3 regions of the Actinokineospora sp. PR83 genome follow, and region 2 is predicted to be linked to each of the others. Evidence: riboswitches for the same ligand, from Rfam matches in the RefSeq annotation. Region 2 holds a riboswitch; each other region holds the start of a gene.
What was found. A riboswitch is a leader RNA that binds a small molecule or an ion and turns the genes downstream of it on or off. The one in region 2 is predicted to bind S-adenosylmethionine.

Region 1 (2,258 bases), on a different contig from region 2:
GAAGCCCTGAGCGGCGGCGAACCGGGACAGGCGGGTGGTGCGAAGACCGGTGCCGCCGTGGGATCACGGCGGCACCGGTCGGTCGGGGCGTGGCTCGCGGTGGCCGCGAGCCGGGTGGCTCAGTAGCCGAGGACCTCGCGGACGGCGGCGGCCGACGGCGGGATCGTGGCCTTGGGGCCGATCTGGTCCTGGACCGCGTCCAGGGTCTTGAGGCCGTCGCCGGTGATGAGCAGGACGGTCTCGGCGTCGGGGTCGATCTTGCCCGCCGCGATGAGCTTCCTGGCCGTGGCGACGGTGACCCCGCCCGCGGTCTCGGCGAAGATGCCCTCGGTGCGGGCCAGCAGGCGGATGCCCTCGACGACCTCGGCGTCGGTGACGTCCTCGACCGCGCCACCGGTGCGGCGGACGGCGTCGAGCACGTACGGGCCGTCGGCGGGGGCGCCGATGGCCAGGGAGCGGGCGATGGTGTCCGGCTTGACCGGGCGCACCACGTCGTGGCCGCCCTTGAACGCCGTCGACACCGGCGAGCAGCCGGTGGCCTGGGCGCCGAACACCTTGTACGGGGTGGCCTCGACCAGGCCCAGCTCGCCGAACTCGCGGAACGCCTTGTCGACCTTGGTCAACTGGGAGCCGGAGGCGACCGGGATCACGATCTGCTCGGGCAGCCGCCAGCCGAGCTGCTCGGCCACCTCGTAGCCCAGGGTCTTGGAGCCCTCGGCGTAGTACGGGCGGACGTTGACGTTCACGAACGCCCAGTCCTCGTGCTCGGCGGCCAGTTCGGTGGCCAGCCGGTTCACGTCGTCGTAGTTGCCGTCGACGGCGATCAGGGCGCCGTCGTAGACCGCGGTGGTGAGGATCTTCGCCCGCTCCAGGTTGGAGGGGATCAGCACGACCGACTCCCAGCCCGCCCGCGCCGCGGCGGCGGCGACGGCGTTGGCCAGGTTGCCGGTCGACGGACAGGCCAGCACCCGGAAGCCGAGTTCGCGGGCGGCGGCGAGCGCCACGGCGACGACCCGGTCCTTGAAGGAGTGCGTGGGGTTGCCGGTGTCGTCCTTGACCCACAGCGACTTCAGGCCCAGGGCGGCGCCGAGCCGGTCGGCCTTGACCAGGCGGGTCATGCCGGGCTCGGTGTTGGGGTGCTCCCGCACGTCCGACGGCACGGGGAGCAGGCCGCGGTAGCGCCAGATCGACTGGGGCCCGGCCTCGATGCTCTCCCGGGTGATGTTCCCGAAGTCGTAGGAGACCTCGAGGGGGCCGAAGCACTCGGCGCAGGCGAACTCAGCGGCAAGCGGGATGCGGTGGCCGCACTCCCGGCACGACAGGGCGCGGGCGGGGCCGAGGTCGAAGGCGCCGGTGGTGGCGGCCTGCTGGATGTCGACGGTCGATGTCATCGAGGACACTCCTCATCTCTCCCGCGTGGCGGGTCGGAATTGGCACCGTGGCCCGCCGACCTCCCGGCCGCTGATTCGTCGCGGTGGAAAGTGGTGGGTGCCGGTTGCCGGGGCTTCGTCGGGCCGTTCCCTCTGCCCCTCTGGATGAGCGGTATTCAGTTGTCTGGCGCACACAAGGACCGAGGTTGCCCCCGGCACGCCCGCAACGCTACGGCAACAAACGCGCCGTCGGCCAATCCCCTTTCCAGAATCCGAGAGCGCCCCCCGCCGCGTCTGCGCAATCCTGAGCGCCGCCGCCGTGGCAGGATTGCCCGGGTGAGTTCCCCCTCGGTCACGCCCGCGCCGCTGCAACTCGTGCTCGGCGAGGAGGAGTTGCTGGTCGAACGGGCGGTGCGCGCGGCGCTGGAGACCGCCCGGCTCGCCGACGCCTCGGCTGACCTCACCCGGATCCGGGTGTCCGAACTCACAGCCCCTGAGCTGGCCGAACTGGTCAGCCCCTCGCTGTTCGCCGAGGGCAGGGTCATCGTCCTCGACGCCGCGCACGAGGCCACCCAGGACATTGCCGCCCTGGTCACCTCCTACGCCAAGCAGCCTGCCGAGGGCATCGTGCTGGCGGTCGTGCACAACGGCGGCGGCCGCAAGCCGGGCAAGGACATCGTCGCGGCGATGCGCAAGGCGGGTGCGGTGGTCACCGAGTGCGCCAAAATCACCAAGGCTCCCGAGCGGGAGAACTTCGTCCGCAACGAGATCCGCCAGGCGGGCGGCAAGACCGATCCGGCCGCCGTCGCCGCGCTGATCGATTCGGTCGGCTCCGACCTGCGCGAACTCGCCGCCGCCGCCCAGCAGCTGGTCGCCGACACCGCCGGG
Region 2 (2,258 bases):
AGGCTTGCACATGATCGCTACCCCCACCCAAGCACATCCACCCACCCGGGCATGTGGTCACCGGGCCGGCGGTTGCGGGGGTGGCTGGCTTTCGCTGCGCCTGGTGGGGTTGCGGGTGGCTGGTCACTCGGCTGCCCGCTGGTGGGGTGGTCGGCGGCTGCGCCTCGGCGGGGTTTCGGGTGGCGGGGGTCGGGAAAAGCACCGCGCCCGCCCTGCCGGGGGTGCCGGTGGGGCGGGCGCGGTGGTTCGTCGTGCGGATCAGGCGCAGGCGGCGACCAGGCCCTGGGGGCCGGTGCGGCGCTGCTGGACCTGGCCGCCGCGTTCGGCGATCCAGGTCAGGGCGGTGTCGGCCTGGGTGCCGGAGAGGCCGAGGAGGAAGCGGGCGACCGGGGTCTCGCCGATGCGGGTCAGGCCGCCGCCGACGACCGAGATGGTGGTGCCGAAGCGGGAGGTGGCCTCCGGGAGGAGGGCGCCGACGGCGGCGAAGCCGACGAGGACGACCTCGGCCAGGCGGTCGTGGCGGGCCTTGGCGGCCTTCGGGGCGTCGATCTCCGGGAGGAGGGACTGGGCGACGGCGCTGCGGGGGTCCTGGACCAGCGAGAGCAGGTGGCCCGCCTCGGTGATCCGGCCGCCGTCGAGGAGGGCGACGTCGTCGGCGATGCGGCGGACGACGCCCGCGTCGTCGGTGGCGACGAGGACCGTGGCGCCCAGTTCGGCGCGGGCGCGGTCCAGGACGGTGAGGACGCCCGCGGCACCGTCGGCGTCGAGGTCGCGGGTGGGGTCGTCGGCGAGCAGGAGGCCGGGGTCGCCGACCAGGGCCCTGGCGACCGCGACCCTGGCCTGCTGGCCCGGGGTCAGGGCCTCGGGGTAGTGGGCGGCCTTGTCGGTGAGGCCGATCAGGTCCAGGAGCCTGCCCACCTTCTCCCGGCGCTGGGGGCCGTCGACGCCCGCCTGCTCCAGGGGGAGGGCGATGTTGCCCGCGGCGGTGCGCTGCTCCAGCAGGCCGCCCCGCTGCACCACGCCGATGCGGCGGCGGGCCGCGCGGAGCCTGCGCGGGTCGAGGCCGGAGGTGTTGAACCCGTCGAACCGGATGACGCCGGAGTCGGGGCGCTCCTGGAGGGCGACGAGGCGGGCGAGGGTGGACTTGCCGGACCCGGTGGGGCCCACCACGCCGGTGATGGAGCCCGCGGGGACGTCCAGGGTGACGTCCTGCAGGGCGTGCACGGGGCCACTGTCGCCGGGGAAGGACTTGGTCAGGTTCTCAACGGTGATCACGATCTGCTCCAACGCGGCGCGACGGCAGCCCTCCGGACCGGCTCGCGTCCACAGTGGACGTTCCGGGGCAGGACGGGCTGGGGTGGTACGAAGACGACGTTCTACTGGGGACAGCTCAGCCAGATACGCGCGTACGACGACATGCGGTCACGCCTCGTCGGCATTGGTCGATGACCCGCCGGGTGGTGAGGATTCGCATCGTGGTTCCTCCATCGTTCCTGGCGGTAGCACCTGCCCTCGGTGGGTGGTTGCTGCGGCGTCAACGAGCCAGGTCTCTCAGCCGCTCGGGATGGAATGCTCACAAAGTACACCCGATGGGGATGCTCAAAAGCAAGCGCGCGACGACAACACCGCGCGAGATCACACCAGCGGAGTAGTGATCTCCGGCCGCGGTGGGTACCCGGTGCGGTCGGTGCTCAGCGGGCGGCGGCGATGCGCACGAACGCGTCGATGTCCAACTGCTCACCGCGCGCCCCGGGGTCCACCCCGGCCGCGACCAGGACCTCCTCCGCGCGGGCGGCCGACCCGGCCCACCCGGCCAGCGCCGCGCGCAGCGTCTTGCGCCGCTGGGCGAACGCGGCGTCGACGACGCCGAACACCGCGGCCCGGTCCGCGTCGGGGGTCGGGCGGCGGGTCATCAGCACCAGCGCGGAGTCGACGTTGGGGACCGGCCAGAACACCGTCCTGGGCACGGTGGCGACCCGCTTGGCCGAGGCGTACCAGGCCACCTTGGCGCTGGGCACCCCGTAGACCCGCGAGCCCGGCCCGGCCGCCATCCGGTCGGCCACCTCCGCCTGGACCATGACCAGCACGGTGCGCAGCGAGGGCAGTTCCGCCAGCAGGTGCAGCACCACCGGCACGGCCACGTTGTAGGGCAGGTTGGCGACCAGCGCGGTGGGCGCCCCCAGTTGCTCCGCCCGCACCCGCATCGCGTCGCCGAGCACGACGGTCAACCGGTCCGCCAGCTCGGGGGCGTGCTCCCG
Region 3 (2,258 bases), on a different contig from region 2:
TGCTGCGCAACCTCTCGGTCACCCGGCGGCTGGTCGGGTCGCTGGAGCTGGAGAGCGGCATGAACGACGCCCCCAGCTACATCGCCGTGGTGCTGCTGGCCTCCACCGACCCGGTCACCTGGTCGCTGCCGCTCACCCTGGCCTACGAACTCGCGGTCGGTCTGGCCCTCGGCGTCGGCCTGGGCTGGCTGGGCGCGCTCACCCTGCGCCGCGCCGCGCTGCCCGCCACCGGCCTGTACCCGCTGGCCACGGTCGCGGTGTGCGTGCTCGCCTTCGCAGGCGGGCAGGCCGCGCACGCCTCCGGACTGCTCGCCGCCTACGTCGCCGGGCTGGTGCTGGGCAACTCCAAGCTGCCGCACCGCTCCGACACGGTCTCCTTCGCCGAGGGGCTCGGCTGGCTGGCCCAGATCGGCCTGTTCGTCCTCTTGGGACTGTTCGCCTCACCGGGCAGGCTGCTCGACGCGATCATCCCCGGTCTGGTCGCCGGTGCCCTGCTGACCCTGCTGGCCCGGCCGCTGTCGGTGCTGGTGTCGATGGTGCCGTTCCGGATGCCCTGGCGCGAACAGGTCTTCCTGTCCTGGGCCGGGCTGCGCGGGGCCGTGCCCATCGTGCTGGCCATGATCCCGCTGTCGCAAGGCGTTCCCGGCGCGCAGCAACTGGTCGACGCCGTGTTCGTGCTGGTGATCGTGCTGACCCTGGTGCAGGGCACCACGCTCGGGCTGCTGGCGAAGCTGCTGCGGCTCGACACCGGCGCGCAGCCCAAGGAGGTCGACGTCGACGTGGCGACCCTCGACGAGCTCAACGCGGAGCTGTTGCAGGTCACCATCCCCGTCGGGTCCAAGCTGCACGGCGTCTACCTGTCGGAGCTGCGGCTGCCGCCGGGCGCCTCGGTCAGCCTCGTCGCCCGCGGCGCGGGGGCGTTCACCCCGGCCACCACGACCCGGTTGCAGGAGCTGGACCAGGTCCTGGTGGTCACCACCCAGGAGGCCAGGGCCGCCGCCGAGACCCGCATCCGCGCGGTCGACCGGGCGGGCCGCTTCGCCCGCTGGAAGGGCGAGACCGGCAAACCCTGAGCCGTGACGCCGATCCCACTCGGTGGATCGGGTCTCGATCCGCGGCGCCGCGTCGGCTATGGTCTTCGGCAAGGTCATGAGCGCCAGCGTCAAGCCCCGGTTTGCTGGCCGGCAACCCTCCTCCGCGGTGGGGTGCCCCGGGTGAGGACCTGGTCCTCCCGCGAGGTGCGGGACGGGCAAGCGCGGACCCCCCTCACCGGCCAGGGTCCTCACGACCCTGGAGGTACGCCATGACGCTCGCCATCCCCAGCCGCCGCACCGCCGGACCGGCCCGCGACACCGGCTGTGCCACCGAGCCCGGGACCGACGGCGCCGCCGGGACCCCCGCCGTGCCGCCCGTGGTGGGGGCGCGGCTGGCCGTCCCGCTGGTCGACGGCCGCCGGGTGACCTACGCCAACCTCGACCACGCCGCCAGCACCCCCGCCCTGGAGGCCGTGCGCGACGCCGTGGACGAGCTGCTGCCCTGGTACGCCAGCGTGCACCGCGGCGCCGGGTTCGCCTCCCAGGTCTGCACCCGGGTGTACGACCAGGCCCGCGACGTGCTCCGCCGGTTCGTCGGCGCCCACGGCACCGACGAGGTCGTCTTCACCCGCAACACCACCGACAGCCTGAACCTGCTGGCCGGGGTGCTGCCCCGGGGCACGTCCGTGGTCCTGTTCGACACCGAGCACCACGCGGCGCTGCTGCCCTGGCGCGGCCCGCGCGTGCACCGCCTGCGCACCCCGGAGAGCGCGGGCGACGCCGTCCTGGCGCTGGACCGGGCGCTGGCCGACTGCGCCGTCGGGCCGCGCCTGGTGGTGCTGACCGCCGCCTCCAACGTCACCGGCGAGGTCTGGCCGATCGCCGAGCTGTCCGCCGTCGCCCGTCGCCACGGCGCCAGGGTCGCCCTCGACGCCGCGCAGCTCGCCCCGCACCGGCCGGTCGACATCCGCGCCCTCGACGTCGACTGGGTCGCCCTGTCCGGGCACAAGCTCTACGCCCCGTTCGGCGCGGGCGCCCTCGTCGGCCGCGCCGACTGGCTCAAGGCCGCCGAGCCGCACCTGGTTGGCGGCGGCGCCACCGCCTCGGTCACCGACCGCGGCGACCGGCTCGCGGTGACCTGGTCGACCGGGCCGGAGCGGCACGAGGCCGGGTCGCCGAACGTGGTCGGCGTGCACGCCCTGGCCACCGCCTGCGAGGCGATCA

Region 1: another riboswitch for S-adenosylmethionine. It lies ahead of thrC (threonine synthase); the one in region 2 lies ahead of L6E12_RS32725 (methionine ABC transporter ATP-binding protein).
Region 3: another riboswitch for S-adenosylmethionine. It lies ahead of L6E12_RS02330 (aminotransferase class V-fold PLP-dependent enzyme); the one in region 2 lies ahead of L6E12_RS32725 (methionine ABC transporter ATP-binding protein).

Annotation. Positions count from the first base shown of each region.
Region 1 is NZ_JAJCXD010000040.1:205,978-208,235, reverse strand. It holds gene L6E12_RS14730 (ComEC/Rec2 family competence protein) at 1-10, shown strand, start outside; gene thrC (threonine synthase) at 120-1,391, opposite strand; SAM riboswitch class I at 1,401-1,542, opposite strand; gene holA (DNA polymerase III subunit delta) at 1,707-2,258, shown strand, end outside.
Region 2 is NZ_JAJCXD010000127.1:57,783-60,040, forward strand. It holds gene L6E12_RS32725 (methionine ABC transporter ATP-binding protein) at 259-1,275, opposite strand; SAM riboswitch class I at 1,482-1,571, opposite strand; gene rsmA (16S rRNA (adenine(1518)-N(6)/adenine(1519)-N(6))-dimethyltransferase RsmA) at 1,692-2,258, opposite strand, start outside.
Region 3 is NZ_JAJCXD010000008.1:3,552-5,809, forward strand. It holds gene L6E12_RS02325 (potassium/proton antiporter) at 1-1,073, shown strand, start outside; SAM riboswitch class IV at 1,146-1,262, shown strand; gene L6E12_RS02330 (aminotransferase class V-fold PLP-dependent enzyme) at 1,304-2,258, shown strand, end outside.